DNA from 2 places in the Streptomyces sp. JNUCC 63 genome. Region 2 is predicted to be linked to the other one. Evidence: riboswitches for the same ligand, from Rfam matches in the RefSeq annotation. Region 2 holds a riboswitch; the other holds the start of a gene.
What was found. A riboswitch is a leader RNA that binds a small molecule or an ion and turns the genes downstream of it on or off. The one in region 2 is predicted to bind magnesium.
Positions count from the first base shown of each region.

Region 1: linked by a shared signal. The riboswitch ahead of ACX25U_RS05080 (NRAMP family divalent metal transporter) and the one ahead of ACX25U_RS15190 (divalent metal cation transporter) in region 2 are both predicted to bind magnesium.

Region 1 covers NZ_CM135963.1:1,098,271-1,108,768, reverse strand. The annotation lists gene ACX25U_RS05100 (sigma-70 family RNA polymerase sigma factor) at 431-1,033, shown strand; gene ACX25U_RS05095 (anti-sigma factor family protein) at 1,059-1,847, shown strand; gene ACX25U_RS05090 (ATP-binding protein) at 2,240-2,668, shown strand; gene ACX25U_RS05085 (hypothetical protein) at 2,665-3,237, shown strand; gene ACX25U_RS05080 (NRAMP family divalent metal transporter) at 3,414-5,054, opposite strand; M-box (ykoK) riboswitch at 5,367-5,542, opposite strand; gene ACX25U_RS05075 (phosphatidylglycerol lysyltransferase domain-containing protein) at 5,639-7,471, opposite strand; gene rodA (rod shape-determining protein RodA) at 7,644-8,837, shown strand; gene ftsW (putative lipid II flippase FtsW) at 8,865-10,310, opposite strand; gene ACX25U_RS05060 (hypothetical protein) at 10,315-10,498, opposite strand, start outside.
Region 2 covers NZ_CM135963.1:3,338,651-3,349,148, forward strand. The annotation lists gene ACX25U_RS15180 (DUF4118 domain-containing protein) at 1-345, shown strand, start outside; partial or broken gene ACX25U_RS15185 (MgtC/SapB family protein) at 417-536, opposite strand; partial or broken gene ACX25U_RS15190 (divalent metal cation transporter) at 659-1,392, opposite strand; M-box (ykoK) riboswitch at 1,392-1,509, opposite strand; gene ACX25U_RS15195 (hypothetical protein) at 1,642-1,854, shown strand; gene ACX25U_RS15200 (GNAT family acetyltransferase) at 1,893-2,072, opposite strand; gene ACX25U_RS15205 (hypothetical protein) at 2,878-4,212, opposite strand; gene ACX25U_RS15210 (hypothetical protein) at 4,219-4,551, opposite strand; gene ACX25U_RS15215 (SHOCT domain-containing protein) at 4,671-4,964, opposite strand; gene ACX25U_RS15220 (DUF6325 family protein) at 4,989-5,453, opposite strand; gene ACX25U_RS15225 (ABC transporter ATP-binding protein) at 5,584-7,497, opposite strand; gene ACX25U_RS15230 (hypothetical protein) at 7,935-8,267, shown strand; gene ACX25U_RS15235 (HAMP domain-containing sensor histidine kinase) at 8,343-9,854, opposite strand; gene ACX25U_RS15240 (response regulator transcription factor) at 9,855-10,498, opposite strand, start outside.

The DNA of each region.
Region 1 (10,498 bases), 2.2 Mb from region 2:
GGTGGCGACGGCAAGTCCGGCAGCAGCGCGTGATCGCCGGCCTGGTGTACGAAGGTTCAGGTGCATGGTGTTCGTTCCTCGAAGGTGCAGGCGACATACGGCAGTTCCCCGGCAGCGGCCCAGGAGTGATGCGCCGTGGGCTGGTGATGCCTGTTTGGGGAAATGAAAGAGGAATGCCGTACATATCAGCTCTTGCCCGACTCCACGGATGGCGAGGGTCGCGCGGTTCGGTCGATGCGCACTTTTTGTGACATTTCTTTGGGGTCTTTGGGGTGCCGCGGATCGGCAGGCTCTCCGGTGCTCCGCGTGCACGGTCCCGTGGCGTCGTGACGCCTTGCGGGCGGGTGACGCCCGTATTGCCTGCAGGACGTCACTGTGTCCGCGCAGAGCGTCACGAGACAAAGCGGCAAATGTGAGCGATGATCCTCTTATGTCCTGGAGCTCCCGAAAACGTGGTCCAAGGACCGATCCGGATCGCTCCGCGCACCGTGTCTCTGGGAAAGGGACCCTTTCGGTCACAGACGAGGAACTGCTGCGCACCCTGTATGCCGAGCACGCAGGACCCCTGTTCCACTACGTGCTTCGGCTGACCTCAGGAGACCGGCAATGGGCGGAGGATGTCGTGCAGGAGACGTTGCTGCGGGCGTGGCAGCATCCCGCCGCGTTCGACCCCGCACGGGGCCCGGCCCGGGCATGGCTGTGCACGGTCGCCCGGCACCTGGTCATCGACGCCCACCGGGCCCGGCGGGCCAGGCCGGCCGAGGCCGGCGGCGAGGCGCTGGAGCGGGCCGCCGAGCAGGCGCCGGGCGAGGACGAGATCGAGCAGGCACTGCAGAGCTGGGCGGTGGCCGACGCCGTCCGGACGCTGTCCCCGGACCACCGCGCGGTCCTGCTGGAGACCTACTACCGGGGCCGGACCATGGCGGAGGCCGCACGGGTGCTGGGCGTCCCGCTGGGCACCGTGAAGTCGCGGACGTACTACGCCCTGCACGCCCTGCGGCTGGCGCTTCGGGAGCGGGGCATCGAGCCATGACCGTGGCATGGAGGAGGTGGCGGCCATGAGCACGGAGCACGACGACCTCCGGCTGGCGCTGGGAGGATACGTCCTGGGCACGCTGCCCCCGGCGGAGATGGAACAGGTGCGCGACCACCTCGCGGGATGCGCCGAGTGCCGGGCAGAACATGCGCAGCTGGCGGGACTGCCCGCGCTGCTGGCGACGGTGACCGCGGCCGAAGCCGCAGGCCAGACGGTGCCGGCGGCCGACGGGGACCTGGCCGACCGGCTGGTGGCGCGGGCGGCCGAGAGTGCGCAGGGCTCTCCGCCCGCGCGGCCCGCCGTGGCCGCGGTGCCCCAGGCGCGCGAGGCGGGTGTGCTGGAGAGGCTGCTGCGGCAGGCCGCGGCCCGGCGCCGCAGGACGTGGCGGCTGCAACTGGCGGGCGCCGCCGCCTCCCTGATGCTCATCGCGGGGGCGGCCGGCGGCACATGGCTGGCGACCATCGGGTCCGTGAGCAGTGAGGCGAAGCAGCCCGGACCGACCGCGCCGGCTCCTTCGCGCACCTTCTCCGGAAACGATCCCACCACCGGCGTCTCCGCCTCGGTGAAGGTCTCGCCCTCTGCCTGGGGCAGTGTCCTGCAGGTCTCCGCCAAGGGGGCGCCCGCCGGAATCACCTGCCGGCTGCAGGCGGTCGGGCCCGGCGGGGTGAGGGCGGACGGCGCCAGCTGGCGGGCGGGCGAGTACCCTCCCGGCACCGCGATCCCAGGGGCGGTCCCCATGTCGCCGGGTGCCATCGAGCACTTCGAGATCGTCGCCGGAAACGGTCAGAAGCTGGTCACGATCCGGGCGTGAGGTCGCCGGGAGCCCGCCCGACCCCGCGTCGGGCGGGCTCCTGGCGCATCGCACCGACTCCTCCTGGCGCATCGCACCGACTCCTCCCGGTGCGCCCCCTGCCCCGGCGCGTCAGGACGGCAACTTTCCAGGCGTGACCGCAGAGCGGCGAAGAGGCCAGGACGCCGTCGCCCCCGCGGAGGCGACGCGGCGAGCTCGGCCCTCCGCCGACATCGAACCGACTCGCAAGAAGTCGAGCAAAAGGTGCGAACGGCTCGAACTGTTCGGCATGCGCCGTGCGTGGAACTGACTGAGCGCTCCCCTGCAGGACCCGGCATACCGACTGCCCTTCGAAGCCGTTGGCGGTCCCCCACGTTCCGGTCTCCGCACATCCACAGAAGAGCCAGAAGACCATGTTTGCAACCGATTCCCCCCGCCCGAGCTCACTGCCCCCCCAGCGCTGCCGCCACGAGGCGCTGCTCACCCTGCCCGCGCAGGAGGCGCACGTCTCCGCCGCTCGTCACTTCGCGGCCGATCTGCTGGAGACCTGGAGTGTTCCCGAGAGCGAGCGGGACTCCGCCGTTCTCATCGTCGACGAACTCGCCGCCAACGCCGCCCAGTACGGCCGCGAGCGCATGACCCTGCTGCTCGTCCTCGACAACGGCACTCTGCACATCGTGGTCAGTGACTCCGGAACGGCCGTGGAGCGCCCTCGCCCCGACATCGCCCCGGACGAGCACGGCCGCGGCACCGGCATCGTCCAGTACCTCGCACAGTCGACCGAGGTCCACCAGACGCACAGTGGCCGCGAAGTCCGTGCCTGCCTGAGGTGCTCGGCATGACCGGCCCCGAATTTCCGTGCGAGCTGCGGCCACTTGCCAGGCCCGGCACCACAGCAGTGCGGCGGCTACCGGTCCACGACCACGGCGACCCCGACCCCGACCACGACACGGTGCTGTGCACAAGCTGTGGCGCCGGCCCCGGCGTACCGGGGGAGGACGTCACCCCGGACACCGGCGAGGACATCGACGCCCCGTCCCCGCACGAGGCGTACGCGAACGCGCCCAGGCTGCGCCGCGAGATGCACCAGGTGCTCGCCCTCGGGGCCGAGCGCGACGGCCGCCGGGCCAGGAACGTCGCCGGCCCGCCGGTCGACGCCGCGGTCGCCGAACGCGCCTGGCTGCTGCGTCGGGCCGCCCTCATGGACCGTATGGCCCTGGAAAACCCCGCCCCCGGCCCGGTCGGCGCCGCCGCGCAGACCGCCGAACAACTCCTGCTGTACGACCGCCGCCATCCCGAGATGGTGGCCGGGCCGCACCGACCCGACGCGATCACGCTCGGCTCCAGCCACCGCCTCTACGTCCGCCAGGAATACGCCGCCTGGGCGTCCGCAGGGCGGCACGGCACCTGAACCGACCCCCGACCCGCCAGGGACAAGGGCACCGGGCGGTCAGGTGAGGCACAGGGGTCGGCCCCTGTCCCTCGTGGTGGCGACGTCGGGACGGGCCGTGGAGAGCCGCGGTACGGCTTTCGCCTCACACGGAAGCGCCCCGCGAAGTCGCCCCCGCACGGGAGCCGTTGGCGCGGTCAGTGGCCGAGTGCCACCTCGGCGATCTTCATGACGACCAGGACCGTGGCGATCAGGAGATAGCCGCGCAGGGCGGTCATGCCGATCTTGCGGCTGGTGGACATGGCCGGCCTGGGGAGAGTGCGTAGCGGGGGCATCCGCCAGGACCGGGCGTCGGTGCGGTCGAGCGGCGGCGTCGGGGTGGTGCGGCGCCTGGCGAAGGAGTAGCCGGCGACGGCGAGGCCCGTCACCGCGCAGGCGGCCAGGGTCCACAGGATCGCGGCCGAGGAGAGGTCCGGGAACAGGACCGCCGCGGTGAGGATCACCGACAGGACCACCAGGACGCCGACCACCACGGCCGTGAAGGCGTTGGTCTTCGGGCCGTTCACCCACGGGCCGAGCACCTGGCGGTCGTTGCACAGCAGGAGCAGGAAGACCGAGGCGGAGGGCAGCAGCACCCCGGCGAGGGTCTGCACGCCCTCGGTGAGCAGGCCCAGCGGGGAGCCGGGGATCAGGACGATTGCCGCGGCGGCGGCCACCAGCCCGGCGTAGACGGCGTAGAAGCCCTTGGCGCCGCCGACCCTCCGGTGCAGGGAGTGCTTCAGTCCGAGGACGTCGCCGATGGCGTACGCCGTGGACAGGGAGACCGCGAAGGCGCCGATGACCGAGGCGTCCAGCAGGGCGATCGCGAACAGGACGCCCGCCACCCGGCCGGCCTGGTGCTCCAGTCCGCCGGCGATGCCCGCGGTGTCGGTGAAGCGGCCGAAGCCGTCGGTGCCGGCGAACGCCGCGGCGGTGAAGCCCATCATCGCGGCGGCCCCGATCACCACGATCACGATGCCGATCCACAGGTCGGCCTTCTCGTAGCGCATGAAGCGGGGCGTGATCCGCTTGTCGATGACGTAGGACTGCTGGAAGAACAGCTGCCAGGGGGCCACGGTGGTGCCGACGACGGCGATGACCAGCAGCATCACGGTGGACAGCTGCCCGCTGCCGCCCGGCAGGTTCGGCACGAGGAAGTCCCGGGCCATCTGCGAGGTGCGCGGGTGGATCATGAAGTAGACCGGGACCAGCAGCAGCGAGGCCGCGCACAAGGTCATCGCCACCCGTTCGAAGCGGCGGAAGGACCCGGTGAACGCCGACGCGACGATGACGGCGGCCGCCAGGATCACGGCGGCGGCCCTGGGCAGCCCCAGGTAGCCGGCCGCGAGGGTGATGCCGATGAACTCGGTCACCAGCGTGAGCGCGTTCAGCAGGAACAGGTCGATCACGCTGAAGGCGCCCCAGAACCTCCCGAACCGCTCCAGGATCAGCCGGGCGTGTCCCACTCCGGTGACGGCGCCGAGCCGCAGCACCATCTCCTGGTTGACGTAGAGGACCGGCACCAGCAGGAGCAGGGTCCACAGCAGGTGGGTGCCGTAGTTCTGCCCGGCCTGGCCGTAGGTGGCGAACGCGCCGGCGTCGTTGTCGCCGACCATCACGATCAGGCCCGGTCCGACGATGGCCAGCAGCGTCTTGACCTTGGCGGACAGACCCCGGCGTGCGCCGTGGTCGTCCAGCCGGATGGTGCCCAGGGCGCCGTGGATGTCGCCGAGGTGCGCCTCGTCCAGTACCGCCGGGCGGGGCGCCGCGGCGGTGACAGGCGTGGTCTCGGTGGCCATGTGTTGCCTCCCAGTCCCCCCGGGTGCCGGGGAGGGTCGGGGAGCACACGGCAGCCATCCCTCCTGTGCGCCGCGAGGCACGCGAGAGCAGCGCAGAGCCGCTCGCCGCTCGAGCGGTGGGAGCGCGCGGCGTCCGGGCGGGGGAGGTGGTCACCGCATGCCGGAGGAATGCGAGGACAGGCTGGTCAGGGGCCGACTTCGGCCCGGACTACTGCAGTCCATGTCTCTCGCCTCCTCCCGGCCGGCAACGCCCGCACACGGGAGCGTCGTCAACGACACGGCAAGGAGCAGCCGTCCGCCACGACGCGGCCCGGCCCACCCCAACTCGTCAGAGCTTTGGCACTCCACGGCGTACTCCCGCCACCCGCGGGAAGCCACTTGGCCTCACCCCTTAGGCCGGGGAGAGGTGTCCTGACCCTGGGCGTCTCTCGACGTCGTGGGGTCAGTGGCCTGTGTCCGTGAAGACGCCTCACCGAACGAGGTGCCTCATTCAAGAACCTGTGCAAGTGTACGTCCGGCCGGGGCGCGGCGGCGCTCCGTTGCCCAGTCTTGACGAGGCTTTGACGTGGAGGACGGCCGGTCGATCATCCAGGTGACCGGGGTGCCGGTGGTCCTCCGGGACGCTCGGCGGCGGCCCGCACCTCCGCGGGGACCTGTTCGGGCTTCCGCCGCCACGGCACGGGCCACGACAGGTTGAGGAACGCCTCGGCCTGGAGCGCGGCCAGGCTGATGCGGAGCAGGTCGCGGGCCGTGGGATAGACCAGGAAGCGCGGCTCCCAGGCGGGCTGGAACTTGGCGTTGAACTTGTACAGCGACTCGATCTGGAACCAGCGGGAGAGGAACAGCAGCAGGCCGCGCCAGGCGCGCAGGGCCGGCCCGGCGCCCAGGCGCTCGCCGCGGGCGAGGGCGGCGCGGAACATGGCGAAGTTCAGCGAGACCCGGCGGACGCCGAGGCCGGGCGCCTGCTGGAGGGCCTTGACGATGAGGAGTTCGTTCAGGCCGGGGTCGGCGGTGCGGTCGCGGCGCATCAGCTCCAGGGAGATCCCGTCCCTGCCCCAGGGCACGAAGTGCAGGACCGCGCGGATGTCCCCGCCCGGCGCGGGGGCGCCGTCCTCCGGTTCCTTGTGCGCGGTGACGACCACGCAGTCTCCGTCGTCCCGCTCGCCGAAGCGGCCCAGCGCCATGGAGAAGCCGCGCTCCACCTCGGTGCCGCGCCAGGCGGCGGCCGCCGCGCGGATCTGCTCCTTCTCCTGCCCGGACAGGTCCCGCACACGGCGGATACGGCAGGTGTAGCCGCCGCGTTCGATGCGGTTGACCATCTGCCGGACATTGCGCATCGGTCGCCCGGACAGGGTGAAGGCGCCGGTGTCGACGACGGCCTCGTCGCCGATCTCCAGCGCGTTCAGCCCGGCCTCGCGGGTCCAGACCTCGCCGCCGGTCTCGCTGCATCCCATCACCGCGGGCACCCAGGCGTGCCGGGCGGCGGTGTCCATGAACTCCTTGATGGCGCCGGGCCAGGCCTCCACGTCGCCGATCGGGTCACCGCCCGCGAGCATCACCCCGGACACCACCCGGTAGGCGATCGCCGCCTTGCCGGAGGGGGAGAACAGGACGTTCTTGTCGCGGCGCAGCGCGAAGTAGCCGAGCGAGTCCCGCTCCCCGTGCCGGTCGAGCAGCGCGCGCAGCCGCCGTTCCTCCTCCTCGCCGAGGAAGGGCACGGGCGTGGAGGGGCGCAGCGCGAGGTAGATGGTGGTCGCCGCGGTCAGCAGGCCCAGCCCGGCGAGCGAGTAGTACACGAGGTCGCCGGTGCGATCGACGGCGTAGTGGACCGGCCCCTCGATGCCTGTCAGGCCGTAGGCGACGTGCTGGAGCCGGTCGGTCAGGTCGGGCGCGCCGGTCTCGGCCTTGGGGTGCGCGCTGACGATCAGCAGGCCCGCGCCGAAGCTGAAGGCGCCCAGGACGAGGAAGTTCCACAGGGCCCGCCACCGGGTGCGCGGATCGGACAGCGCGTAGAACTCCCGGCGCGCGACCAGCAGCAGGACGAACAGCAGCACGGTCACCACGCCCGGCACGTGCTGGTGCCAGCGCAGCAGTTGCAGTACCGCGCCCGCGGGCAGCAGCAGCATCACCGCCCGCCAGGCACGCCGCTTACGGCGGCGCAGGGCGTGCGCGAGCATCACCATCGACACGCCCACGATCAGCGAGGCGGCGGTCGCCAGGGTGGACACCGCCCCGGGCAGGGCCACCGCGAGGGTGTGCACCCGCCCATGGCGCATACGGGGGAAGATCGCCCCCAGTACGTCCAGTACACCCACGAGCAGGCACAGGTAGCCGGCCACGGCCGGCACCCGGTTGTACGAAACAGAGCGAAGACGGGTCCGCGAGGAGCGTTCACCCGTGGCCACGGAATCCTTCACGAGGGGTCAGCGTACGGCCTGGTGAGCGGCCTGACCACGGGCGGGGTGCCGTGAACGCGCCACACGGCGACATGTTTCGCTTAAGAAGTTGCGCAACTGGTTGATGATAGGTTCCGCGTCGTACGGGACTCGGTGCGGCCCGCCGGGCACACCCGGAGGGAAGGAGGCGGCGATGGACGTCGGGAGCGGGCTCACGGGAACCTGGGGAGCCCGGACGGAGGGCCGGCGCCTCTGGCCGCCTCCCGGCTCGGTCCTGCGGCGGCTGGACTGGCCGCTGCTGGGCGCCGCGCTCGCGCTGTCGGTCCTCGGCGCGCTGCTGGTGTACTCCGCGACCCGGGGGCGCACCCAGCTGACGGACGGCGACCCGTACGCCTTCCTGACCCGCCAAGTGATCAACACCGTGATCGGGATCGCCCTGGCCGTCGGCGTCGTACGGCTGGGCCCGCGCCGGCTGCGCGACCTCGTCCCCGTCCTCTACGGCGTCACCCTGTCGCTGGTCCTGCTGGTGCTGACCCCGGTGGGCGCCACGATCAACGGGGCACGGCGCTGGCTCGTGATCGCCGGAATGTCCATCCAGCCCGCGGAGTTCGTCAAGGTCACCATCGTGCTGGCCATGGCCCTGCTGCTGGCCACCGAAGTGGACGCCGGCGACCGGCCGCGCCCGGACAGCCGCAGCGTCCTGGAGTCCCTGGCGGTGGCAGGCGTCCCCGCCCTGCTCGTCCTGCTCACCCCGGACCTCGGCCAGTTCATGGGCATCGGTGTGATCGTACTCGGGGTGCTGCTCGCCTCCGGCGCCTCCGCCCGCTGGGTCACCGGACTGCTGACGGCCGGCGCCCTCGGGGCCGTGGCCGTGTGGCAGCTGCGTCTGCTGGACCAGTACCAGATCAACCGGTTCGCCGCGTTCGCCGACCCGGCCCTGGACCCCGCCGGGGTGGGCTACAACACCGGCCAGGCCCGGATCGCGATCGGGGCCGGCGGCCTCACCGGACAGGGGCTGTTCCACGGCGCGCAGACCACCGGGCAGTTCGTGCCCGAGCAGCAGACCGACTTCGTCTTCAGCGTGGCGGGGGAGGAGCTGGGCTTCGTGGGCGCCGGGGCACTGATCGCCCTGCTCGGCGTGGTGCTGTGGCGCACGCTGCGCATCGCCCGCGACTGCCCCGACCTGTACGGGACGGTGGTCGCGGCCGGGATCGCGTCCTGGCTGGCCTTCCAGGCGTTCGAGAACATCGGCATGAACCTCGGCATCATGCCGGTCACCGGGCTGCCGCTGCCGTTCGTCAGCTACGGCGGCTCGTCGATGTTCGCCGCCTGGATCGCCGTGGGCATCCTGCAGGGCATCCGGCTGCAACGCCCGCTGTCCGCCTGATCCCGGCGGCGCGCCGCCCGGCCGGCCTCAGCGGCGCCCCCGGCGGCGCGACAGGGCCGAGCGCACCCGCCGACGGCGGCCGGCCAGCGCCGTACGGACCGCGGGTTCGCCGCGGGCCGCGGCGAGCAGGAGTCCTACGGCGTACAGGGCGGCGATCAGCGCGCTGCCGCCGTAGGAGAACAGCGGCAGGGGCACGCCCGCGACCGGCACCAGCCCGAGGACCCCGCCGAGGTTGATGAAGGACTGGACCGCGAGCCAGGTGACGATGCCGCCGGCCGCCAGGCGGACGAACGGGTCGGTACTGCGGGCGGCGATCCGCAGACCGCCCGCGAACAGCGCCGCGAACAGGCCCAGCACGGAGAGGGTGCCGACCAGGCCCAGTTCCTCTCCGGTGACGGCGAAGATGAAGTCGGTGTGCGGCTCGGGCAGTTGGCCCCACTTCTCGATGCCGGCGCCGATTCCGTTGCCGAACGGGCCGCCCGTGGACAGCGCGTACAGGCCGTGCACCACCTGCCAGCACTGGTCGTCCGGACCGGGGTCGCTCGCGCCGAGGCAGGCGAACCGGGACACGCGGTGCGGGGCGGTCGTGATCAGTACGGTGGCGAGCAGCCCCGCCCCCGTCAGGGCGGCCGCGAACAGTCGCAGAGGCGCACCGGCCAGCCACAGCAGACCGAACAGCACCGCGCACAGGATGACCGCGGTCCCCATGTCCCCGCCGAGCATCATCAGCCCCAACAGCAGCAGCGCGCCGGGCACCAGCGGTACGAGCAGATGCTTCCACTGGCCCAGCAGCCCGTGCTGCTGCTTGCGGGCCAGCAGGTCCGCGCCCCACACGATGAACGCGACCTTCGCGAACTCACTGGGCTGCAGCACGAACGGGCCGCCCAGGACGAGCCAGTTGGTGTTGCCGTTGACGGTCCGCCCCAGCCCCGGCACCTGTACCAGCGCCAGCAGCAGTATGGACCCGCCCAGCAGTGGATAGGCCAGCCACCGGTGGCACTTCACCGGCATCCGGGCGGCCGGCAGCGCCAGCGCGGCGCCGGCCGCCGCGGCCATGACCTGCCGGCGCAGGTAGAACGTCGGCGGCAGCCCCTGGCGCAGGGCCTGGATCTGCGAGGAGGAGAACACCATCACCAGCCCCAGGCCCGCGATCAGCACCGCGCTGCCCGTCACCAGGTAGTAGGCGGTCAGTGGCCGGTCCCAGGCCCGCCGCAGCCGCGCCACGGTACGGTGCGGGCGACCCCTCGCGGGCACGGCCACCCGGCCGGGAAGTCCGGCGCGCGGCCGGATCGCCGTTGCCTCGACACGCCTGGCCCGTTCGGCCCGCCCGCGTCCACGCGTCGCCGTGGCACGCCCCGCACCCGGCGCTCGCTTCCCCGCCCGGACACTCTGTGAATTGCGCACATGCGCAACCGTAGACCGGCGCGCCCGGTCATCGGGCGCACGGCGCTCCGGCGCCGGTGAAATCCCCATCCCGTCAGCGGCGCGGTCCGCGCCGGCGCCGGAAGGGGTTCTTCAGCCGGCGCATGGGCCGTGGCCCGCCGTCCGGCAGGAGGCGGGCGGTGTCCTCGGGGCCCGGCGGGGCGTGGCCGGGGCGGCGGTGCCAAAAGCGGGCGAGGTGGCGCTCCAGGTCTTCCCGGCCGTCCTCCCCGGTGCGCGCG
Region 2 (10,498 bases):
CCCGACGCGGTGGTGGAGTGCGTACGCGCCCAACTAGTCGGTCCGCTCCACCTGCGCGGCTGCCGCTTCCAGTACGGCACCCTGCTCGGCCACGCCCCCCGCCTCGAAAACGACGGCTCCGTCACCGTCGGCCGCAAAACATGGGACGTCGACCGCCTCGGCCTGCCCGACCAGGACATCGAGCTGCGCGTCTTCGCCGGCGGCCACTTCCACGGCCGATTCCTCCTCCAGCCGACGCCCGGCCACACCCCGCCCCTCCAGGCGCGCCTGGTCGCCGTCACCCTGGCCGACCAGGCCGGCGCCGCTTTGCAGACCATCTGGAGGGAAACGGCACCCCGCCCCTGAGTCACGCCGCCCTTCATCACTCGTTGTCGCTCAGTGGCGCTGCCGGGCGACCCGAACAGGGCAGCGACCAGGACGTTCGTGCGCAGATCCGCCATCCGGGCGCGCCACTGCCGCTCGACTCCGATCAGCGCCCCGCAGACCACATCGGCCGTCAGCCTGGTCAATGACTCAAAAATGGTCAGGGTGTGCACGGGACTCCTCCTTCAGGGCGCGCCACCAAGACGACAGCAGTGGGCGGGCTGGAGGCCCCGGACGATGGCCCCTGTGGCGTCCCGTGCAGAGGCCCGAGTACGTGTGGTGTCACCAGCGGTGCTCAGTGGCCGAGTGCCACCTGGACGACCTTGATGACGACCAGGACCGTGGCGATCAGCAGACAGGTGCGCAGCGCGCCCGCGCCGATCCGGTAGCCGGTGGACATCACCGGCCGGGTCAGCGTCTCCAGCGGGGGCATCCGCCGCGTGTCCCGGCCCGTGCGGTCGATCGGCTCCTTCGCCCCGCTGCGGCGCCGAAGGAAGGAGTATCCGACGGCCAGCACCCCGGTGATGCCGCAGGCAGCCATGATGCGCAGGATCGCGGTCGCGGAGATGTCCGGAACAGCACGGAGGCGGTCAGGACGATCGACAGGGCGACCAGCACGCCGACCACCGGGGCCGTGAACGCGTTGGTCCTGCGGCCGTTGGCCCACGGGCCCAGCACGACCCTGTCGTTGCACAGGAGCAGCAGGAACACCGACGCCGAGGGCAGCAGCACCCCGGCCAGGGTCTGCACGCCCTCGGTCAGCAGGCCCGGCGGGGAGCCGGGGATCAGCACGATCACCGCGGCAGCGGCCACCGGACCGGCGTAGACGGCGTGGAAGCCCTTGGCGCCCCGGACGCCGCGGTGCGGGGAGTGCTTGAGCCCGAGCACGTCACCGATCGCGTACGCGGTGGACAGCGACACCGCGAACGCGCCGATGATCGAGGCGTCCAGCAGCGCGATCGCGAACAGCACTCCTGCCGGCTTCCCGGCCTTGTGTTCCAGGCTGGTGGCGATGCCCGCGGTGTCGGTTCACGGCGTAATCCCTTTGCGCGGAAAGCCACTCGGGGTCACCCCTTAGGTCGGGGAGACCTGTCCTGACCCTGGGCGTCTCTCGACGTCGTGGGGTCAGTGGCCTGTGTCCGTGAAGACGCCTCACCGAACGAGGCGCCTCTTCAGAGTCGAAAAGTGTGGCCCCGTACTTGCGCGCGTGCGCAGGTACTTGAAGAGTTCTTGACGCGGTCACGAGCCAAGGTGCGTACCGCCCGGAACGACCCATCCATGGACCACAGCGACCTCCACACCGGCGTCCCGGGCGATGTCCTCGGGCGCCACACCGATGCTCCAGGCAACGAGTACGGCACGTCGGAGCTCTTCCGCTCGCGTCTGCAATCCGGCCTCGGCGGCCTCCGCGGACGCCGCCATCAAGGCAGCCGCGTCCTCGGACAGCCGCTGCGCCGCCTGGCGCACGGCGAGGCGCGCTTCACCTCGTGAATCGTTCACCGTCTGCCTCCAAGCGGCTGCGCTGTGGATCAGCTCTGCGCGGCCGACCGGGCGAGCTTGACGCTGAGCCCCAGCAGGCGCACCGGCATCCCGATGCCGCAGGCGTCGGCCAGAGCGAGGATCGCCGGTTCGGCGGCCGGCAGCAGCCGCAGGCCACGCTCGGTGACCGCGGAGACGGGGAAACGGGGCAGCGTGATGGTGATCGCCATGACGCACCTCCACCTGATCGGCACCCGCGGACGCGCCGACGGCAAGCGCTGTCGCTGCCCGGCCCTTCAAGTCGGGGCAGGCCGTCAGACGGCGGTGCGGTGGCCGCCGGGCGCCTCGGGTGCAACGGAATGGGAGCTGGGACTACTGCTGCAGGGACTCATCCCGTCCACCTCCTCGCACTCACGGCGGTCACGTCGATCAGGGGGCATCGCACCCTTCAGTCATGCTACGCCTACGTACAACGCGAACGCCTGCCGCAGCCTTCCCCGGGAACCGGTACTCCTGGCCAGGGCACTCGCCTTCTGAAACCGCCGGAACCCATCGCCGGAACGGATTCGCCTGTGGTGCGGTTTTCCCAGGCCGGGCGAGCCCCAGCTCACACATTTCCCAGACTCAAGCCCTCTGGCCGGCGTGAAGCCGAGGGCACATCCAGGGCACATGAGCCCGGGAAACGGCGTTGACGCGTGAGAACTACGGAGAGGCACTTCCTCAGGTCAGCCCACTGTTCAACGAGGAACCCCAGGTCAGCGACCCGCCTCCTCCACTCGCTGCACGAGTGGCAGGACTTCTCGCACCGCCTGCACGAGGCGGGGCACCAGCCGTACCGCCTGGTGTGGCCCTGAGCGGGGGTCGCTCTGACGGGCGGGGCTTTCGGGTCCCGCCCTTGCCGGCACTTGCGAGGCCCGGCCGCCGTACGTCGGGGTGTCGGGCACGGCACGGCGTTCGTCCTCACCACGATCGAGGACTGACAGCGAGGACGCCCGACCGAGCGGAAAAAAACTCCGCAGGTCCGGGCGGGGGCCGTCACCGGCCCGGACCCAGGCCGGACGCGCTCGGTGCTGTCGGTGCTGTCGGTGCGGGCGGCTCGGTGAGGAACTCCACCACCGCCATGGCGAACAACAGCACCAGGGCGATGGCGAGGACCACCCACCCGGTGGGGTAGCTCCACAGGATGTACGTCAGGACGGCCGCGGCGACGAGGATCCAGGTGATCCAGGCCCGGTGGCGGTGGACGAAGGGGCCGACCGGGCCGGTACGGAAACCCGTGTGGTCCGCCGCGGCGCGCACCGCGTGGATGCCCGACTGCCACGCCTCCCGCACGAAGGTCGCCCGCCGTCCCCGGCCGGTCAGCCAGGCGGCCAGCGCGATCACCACGGCGAGCGCGACGACTCTGCGCACGGAGGTGCGCAGGTAGCGGGTCAGGGTGTCGTAGATGGCCCCGGCGGCCGGCTGCGAGACGCCGGCCGGGAGCCTGTTCAGATAGACCTCGCGGAAGACGGTGAGGCCCAGGCCGAGGATCAGCATGGCGACCGCGACGCCGAGCACCGCGGCGACGAGGACGCGCCGGCGGTGGGCGGAGAGCAGCCACCCCGCGACGAGGAACACCACCGCGAGCACCGGCAGCCAGAACCCGGCGATCCGGAGCAGCCGGAGGTAGGTCTTCAGCTCGCCGAGGCTGTCGGAGCGCAGGACGGTGAAGTCGGTGTGGATCTGCGGAATCCGTCCGGCGACTGTCATGCCGTCGTTGACGAGACGCTGCTTGACCCGGTCCACGACGGGGGCCAGGTCGATGGTCACCGCTTGGTTGGTGATCTTCACCGCGCCGCCGCTGCCGGTCAGCGCCTTGTCGAGGGCCGTGTGGATCCCTCGGTTGGCGTCGACCCAGAAGCGCTGGAAGGCGTCGGAGGCGATGACGTCCTGGGCCTTGCCGTGGACGAAGCCGCGGACGGCGTCCTCCAAGGGGTTCGCCAGCCTGCCGAGCGCCTTCTCCAGCCGCGGCCTGTCCGCCGGGGCCACGTCTTCGAGCAACGTCTGCAGGTGGATGCGGCTCATCAGCGCGTCGGTGACCCGGTTCGCCGCGGCCGCCTGGACGGCGGGGTCGGAGGCGAGAGGCGCGACCGTCGCGACGTACCGGTCGGTGTCGTCGACCTCGGCCGCCGCCCACGAGGAGACGGCGGAGAGCGGGGCGAGGATGCAGCCGACGACGATGAGCAGCGCCGAGAAGAAGGACCTCCACCGGTGGTGCGCCGCCCGTGCGGTCCTGCCGGCCTCCAACTCGGTGACACGGGCCCTCAGCTGCTCCAGCTCCGAGCGCTCGCCGCCCGCACCGGCTCCTCCTGGTTGCTCACGGGGAGTCACGGCCGGTCAGCTCACGATGCCGAAGCTGCGCCACGGTGCCGAGGAGGGGGCCACCTGGTCCGACATCTGCCGGTCCAGGTGGACGCTCTGCCCGCCCGCGGGCTCGGTGCAGTCGGCTTTCCCGTACAGAACGATGTTGCTCTGCGTGCAGTCGGTGACGTGGGTCACCCCCTCGCGGAAGCGGTGGCACCCGTGGACCGACGGGTGCGAGATCGTCTCGACGGCCTTGGCACCGTTTCTCCCCTCGCTCGTGCCTTGCGCATGCTCCTCGCAGGCCGTCAGGGCCATGCCGGGCATCGCGATGCCGGCGAGCGCGGTCGGCGACCGTGAGACGGGCATCGGGCCTCCTGTACCGGGCGGGCGGCCGACTGGGACGACGTCCTGACCCCACTATCCACCGCCTTGGGCGGACGCGCCTGGCGTGCACGGCCGTGCGGGATCGTCGCCCATGGGCTTCCTCAGGCGAGAACCCGGCGCTTCTGGGCCTCGAACTCCTCCTCGCTGAGCGCTCCTTGGGCCTTGAGGTCGGCGAGTTGCTTCAGCTGGTCGATCTTGCTGGTCATGTCGTCGGCGTCCGGCTGCGGTGCCGCCGCCGCGGGAGGCGGGGCCTGCTGTTGCTGCTGCGCGAGTTGCTGTTCGTAGTCCTGCTGGGCCCATCGGCCCGCCTGTCGCCGCGAGACGCGGTTGGACACCGCGGTGGCCGTACCCGAAATCACCGCGGTGCGGGCGACACCGCGCAGAAGTCCCGGCATGTTCACTCATCTCCCTCGGCTTCTTCAAGCGGCCACGGGCCCACTCGGCGGCGGTGTCGTCATCTCGGTCGCGTCCAGGGACGCCAGCAGCGCGGGCACGGGAATGCGTCCGCTTGCCACCATCTGTGCCCCGCCGCGCCTCAGCGCCCGGGCCAGCGGCGCGGCCCATACGTTCTCGTACACCAGGACCGCCGCCGAGTTGCCGGGCTCCAGCGCGGCACCGGCGTCGTCCAGGTCGCTCTGGTCCAGCAGCCCGGAGGAAGCTCCCTCGAACATCGTCAGGTCGATCCCGTCCCCGATCTCCCGCAGTTCCAGTGCCGCGACCGATCCGTCGGTGTCCTTGCGGACGAAGGCGAGATCGATGATCCGGATGATGCCGCGCTCGACCAGGTCGACGAGCAGGGGGAGGCCTTCTCCTGTCATGCGGTTGCCGGGGAACTCGACGATCAGATAGTCGACGGGCCCCATTTCCTGGAGATCCTCGGTCATGGCCACTCCTCTGAGGCGGACGGCCCCTTCAGCCATTCCAGCACTCGGCCCCATGGCCTGCACTTCCGACAGCGGCCGGCCCCCGTGACGGCGCCCATGTCGGACCCCATGCCGGACCCCATGCCGGACCTCATGGCCGCGGGTCCACGGCCGGGTGGCCCTGCTGGGCGGGCAGGGCGGCGGCCTGGCCGTCGATGCGGTACTGCTCGGCCTGGACGAGGTACATGCGGCGGAAGAGACCGGGACCGTCCGCGTCCGGCCGCATCAGCTCGTCGAACGTGCCGTGTTCGGCGACGCGCCCGTGCTCGAGGACGTAGATCGTGTCGGCGTGGCGGACGCTGTGCAGGCGGTGGGTGATCAGGATGATCGTCTGACCTTCGGCGGCGAGGTTGCGGATCTGGTCGAAGACGCGCTGTTCGGCCTCGGCGTCGAGGGCGCTGGTGGGTTCGTCGACCACGAGGATCCGCGCGTCGCGGTGGCGGGCGCGGGCGATGCCGAGGCGTTGCCACTGGCCGCCGGAGATCTGGTGGCCGCCCTTGTAGCCGCGGGCGAGCAGGGTGTCCCAGCCGCGGGGCAGGGAGGCGACGGTCTCGTCGGCGCCGGCGTACTCGGCGGCGGCGTGCAGCAGATCGTCGTCGTACGGGGCCTCGGGGCGGCCGATCGCGACGTTGATACGGGCGGTGAAGGGCCAGCGGTAGAAGTCCTGGGCCACGACGGCGACGCGGTCGAAGAGGTCGGCGCGGTCGGCCTCGGCGGCGTCCACGTCGTCCCAGAGGACACGGCCGGCGTCCGGTGCGTACAGGCCGCACAGGAGCTTGGCGAGCGTGCTCTTGCCACTGCCGTTGTTGCCGACCAGGGCGATGATCTTCCCTGTGGGGATGGTGACGCTCACCTCCTCCAGGGCGGGACGGCTGTCGGTCGTGCCCGGGTAGGTGAAGGTGACGCTCTCGAAGCGGACGGCGTCGACCTGTCGCGGCAGGGGGCGGCCGGTCTCCGGGATGAGGCGGCGGTCGGCCTCCTGGCAGAGCCGGTCGAGGTCGGCGACGAACAGGCTCTCCTCGTAGAGGTAGTTGAGCTGGACGACCAGGGCCTCGAGGTTGGCGGAGCCGGTGCGGATGGCGATGACGGCGGTGCCGGCGACGGCGAGTCCCATGGTGCCGGTCCACAGCAGCACGCCGAGCACCCCGTACGCGGCGACGGTCGCGAGCCCCGTCCAGCCCGAGGCGATCAGGCCGGTGCGGGCGGCCAGGGACGCCAGGCGGGTCTGTTCCCGCTCACCGGTCTCGGCCATCGTGCGGAAGTGCCTGAGCAGGAACGGTCCGATGTTGTGCACCCGTACCTCGGGCGCGGCCTGGACGTCGATGAGCAGGCGCCCCAGCAACTGGCCGGCCCGGGCGTGCTGGACCCAGGTGTGGAAGGAGACGTAGCGGCGGCGGGCGATGGTCAGCGCGCTCCAGGCGCTCGGCAGCGTCATCACCGCCAGCAGGGGCAGCAGCGCCGGGTGCAACGCCGTCAGTACGCCGGCGGCGGCGACCAGCGCGATCGCGGCGGTGATCACCGACACACAGAACTTGATCATCCGCCGGGCGGACTCGGCTCCCCACTGGGCGGAGTCCAGCAGCTTGTGGAACTCCTCGTCCTCCACGGCGGCCAGCTCCACGCGGGCCACCCGCTCCAGGTACTCCTCCGTCGCCACCCGGAACACCTTCGGCTCCAGCCGTCCGGTGCCGGCCGTGGAGACCGACTTCAGCAGCGCGCCGATGACGGCGGTGACGGCCACCGCGATGAGCGCGGGGGCCGCGGCGGTGAGGCGTTCGGTGGTCTCGCCGTGGCCCAGCAGCTGGGCGAGTACCCGGTTGACCGCGACCAGGCCGACCGCCTGCGCGACACCGCCGCCGGCCTCCGCCGCGGCGACCTGGAACAGGGCCCGCCGGTCGGCACGGCGGGCCAGCCGGACGGTGGAGCCGATCAGCCGCGGCATCCGCACGATCATGGTGCGCAGGTCGAGTTCCAGGAACGAGCCGTGGTGGTGGTTCCAGCCCATGTCGTAGCGGAGCGGGCCGCCGAAGAGCAGCCGTTCCGACTCCGAGACCTCCTGGGCGCCGACCGCGTCCTTCGTCGGCTTGGCGTTGTCCCCCGTGCGCTTCCCGCGTGTCGTCATACGCCCCTGCCCCCGCCGTCTCGAACGCCAGGTGAGCATCATCCGGCGTGACCACCCGGTGCAACGCGTCCGGTGCGCGACCGGAAGCGGCAGGCGGGCGTGCTGTGGATGCGTCGGGGTGCGGTCCGGGGCATGAACGCGGTGGCGGGCTCTCGGTGTGCGACCCCTTGTGTCGCCGCGCGCCCGCTCGTGCACCGGTGATGCACCGGAGGCGCAATCGTGCGGACACGCCCGGCGACCGAGCCGTCCGTTTCGCCTCCGGCGGCGGCCCTACGTACCGTAGGGACTTGGCTCGCCATTCAACCGTCGACGGGGGACCCATGCAGGAAGCACATCGTCCGCAGCCCGGCACCTCGTCCGGCGAGGACGGCGAGAACGGCGAGAACGGACTCGGGCCGACCGTCGCGCTGCTCGTCGTCAGCCTCACGGTCGCCGCCGTCGGGGTCTATCTGCTGTGCGGTTTCGGGCTGCACAGCCTCAACCCGCGGCCGCGTCTGTTCCACGCCGGCTTCGCCACGGCGGGGGTGATCGTCGCCACCGTGGCGGCCGGGGCGGCGGTGGGGAACCTGGCCTGGCTGCTGACGGCGTCCCGCAGGCGCGCGGCCGCGGGCGGAACGCCCTCCGACGGCGAGCGCGCCCCCGCCGACGGGTGAGCCCCCGCCGGGGAGACCGGCGATCCGGGCGACGGGTGAGCCCCCGCCGGGGAGACCGGCGATCCGGGCGACGGGTCAGATCCCCTGGCCGGTGTCCCGGACCGTTCCCCGTGCCCCACTCCCCGTTCCCCGTGCCCTGTTCCCCGTCCCTTCGCCCCCGCCCTCGTGCCGGCCCCGGTCCGTGCCGACCGTGAAGCCGATCACCGAGCCGCCGCCGGCGCGCCGGAAGGCGAACGGGGCGCCGCCGTGCGCCAGGGCCACCTCGCGCACGATGGACAGGCCGAGGCCTGAGCCGGGCAGGGAGCGGGCGTCGGCGGCGCGGTAGAAGCGGTCGAAGACGCGTATCAGGTCGCCCTCGGCGATACCGGGCCCGCGGTCGAGGACCTCCACGCGGACCATGCCGGGCCGGGCGGGCCCGGTGACGGCGATCTCGATGGGCGCCGTGCCGTCCCGGTCGAACTTGGTGGCGTTCTCCACGAGGTTGGAGACGGCCCGCTGGAGCATCCCCGGCCGGCCTTCGGCCGTCGTGTCGCCGCTCGCGCGGACCACGATGTCGCGTCCGCTGCGCCGGCGGGCCACACCCGCCACGTCCTCGGCGATGTCGGCGAGGTCGACCCGCTGCGGCGGCTCGGTGTCGGACTGGCCTGCCGCGAGGTCGACCAGCTCGTTGACGAGGTCGGTGAGCTCGCGGGCCTCCTGGGTGAGGTCGGCGACCAGGTCCTCGCGGGTGGCGGGCGGCAGTTCGTCGATGCGGCGCAACAGGGAGATGTTCGTCCGCAGGGAGGTCAGCGGCGTACGGAGCTCGTGGCCCGCGTCCTGGACCAGGCGGCGCTGGTCCTCCTCGGACTGGGCGAGCCGGCCCAGCATGCGGTCGAAGGAGCGGCCGAGGCGGCCCACCTCGTCGTAGCCGGTGACGGGCACCTCGACGCCGAGCCGGCGGGTGCGGGCGACGTTCTCGGCGGCGGAGGTGAGGATCACCAGCCGGCGCGTGATGCGGCGGGCCAGCCACCAGCCGCAGAGACCGGCCGCGACCACCACGGCCCCCATCAGGATCAGCGTGCGCTGCTGCAGCGCCCGCAGCAGGTCCTCGGTGTCGCTGAACTCCTGGGCGACCTGCACGGCGCCCCGGCCGCCGCCCAGGGCGACGGTCGCGATGCGGAACACGTCACCGGCGACGACGACGTCCTTGTACTCGGCGGTCCTCCCGGCCGTGGCGGCGGCCGCCACGGCCTTGTCCCGGGCGGTGACGGGCAGCTCGGGGCTGCCGTGGTCGACGATCTCCCCGCCCGCGCCGAGCACCTGCACATTGGTGCGGCTGGGCCGGACCAGCTCGTGGCCGGGCCGGGAGGAGGCGAAGTCCGCGGGCGTCAGGTCGTAGCGCCGTACCTCGTTCCGCACGTCCTGCACGACCTGCGTGAACACCGACTGCTGGTCCACCCGCACCAGACGGGCCGCGGAGTTGTACGACAGGATGCCGACGAGAATGGTGACGGCGGCGGTCACCACGGCGAACGTCACCGCGAAAGTGGTCCGCAGCGACGACAGCCGGGGCCGCGGTCGCTCCAGCAGCCGCGGGAGGCGGCCCACTCAGTCCTCCCGCAGCACGTACCCCACGCCACGCACGGTGTGGATCAGCTGCGGCGCGTCCGGCTCGTCGAGCTTGCGGCGCAGATAGCCGACGTACACGGCGAGGTTCTTGGAGCCGGGGCCGAAGTCGTAGCCCCAGATGCGGTCGTAGATGGTGGAGTGGTCCAGCACGATCCCGGCGTTGCGGACCAGTAGTTCCAGCAGTTCGAACTCGGTGCGGGTCAGCTCCAGCTCCCGCGTGCCCCGCCACACCCGGCGAGCCTGGAGGTCCATGCGGATCCCGGCCGCCTCGATCTGCCGCTCGGGGGCCTGCGGCTCCTTCGCCTGGACGTCACCGGAGGCGGAGGCGTCGGCCGCCGCGCCGACCGCGCTGCCGACGCCGGCCGGTCTGGTGCGGCGCAGCAGGGCGCGCAGCCGGGCGAAGACCTCCTCGACGTCGAACGGCTTGACGACGTAGTCGTCGGCGCCGGCGTCCAGTCCGGCGATCCGGTCGGCCGTCTCCACCAGGGCGGTGAGCATGAGGATCGGCGTGCGGTCGCCCTCGGCGCGCAGCACGCGGCAGACCTGGAGCCCGTCGATGCCCGGCATCATCACATCGAGGACGAGGATGTCCGGCGGCGTCTTGTGCGCCTGCGCGAGTGCCT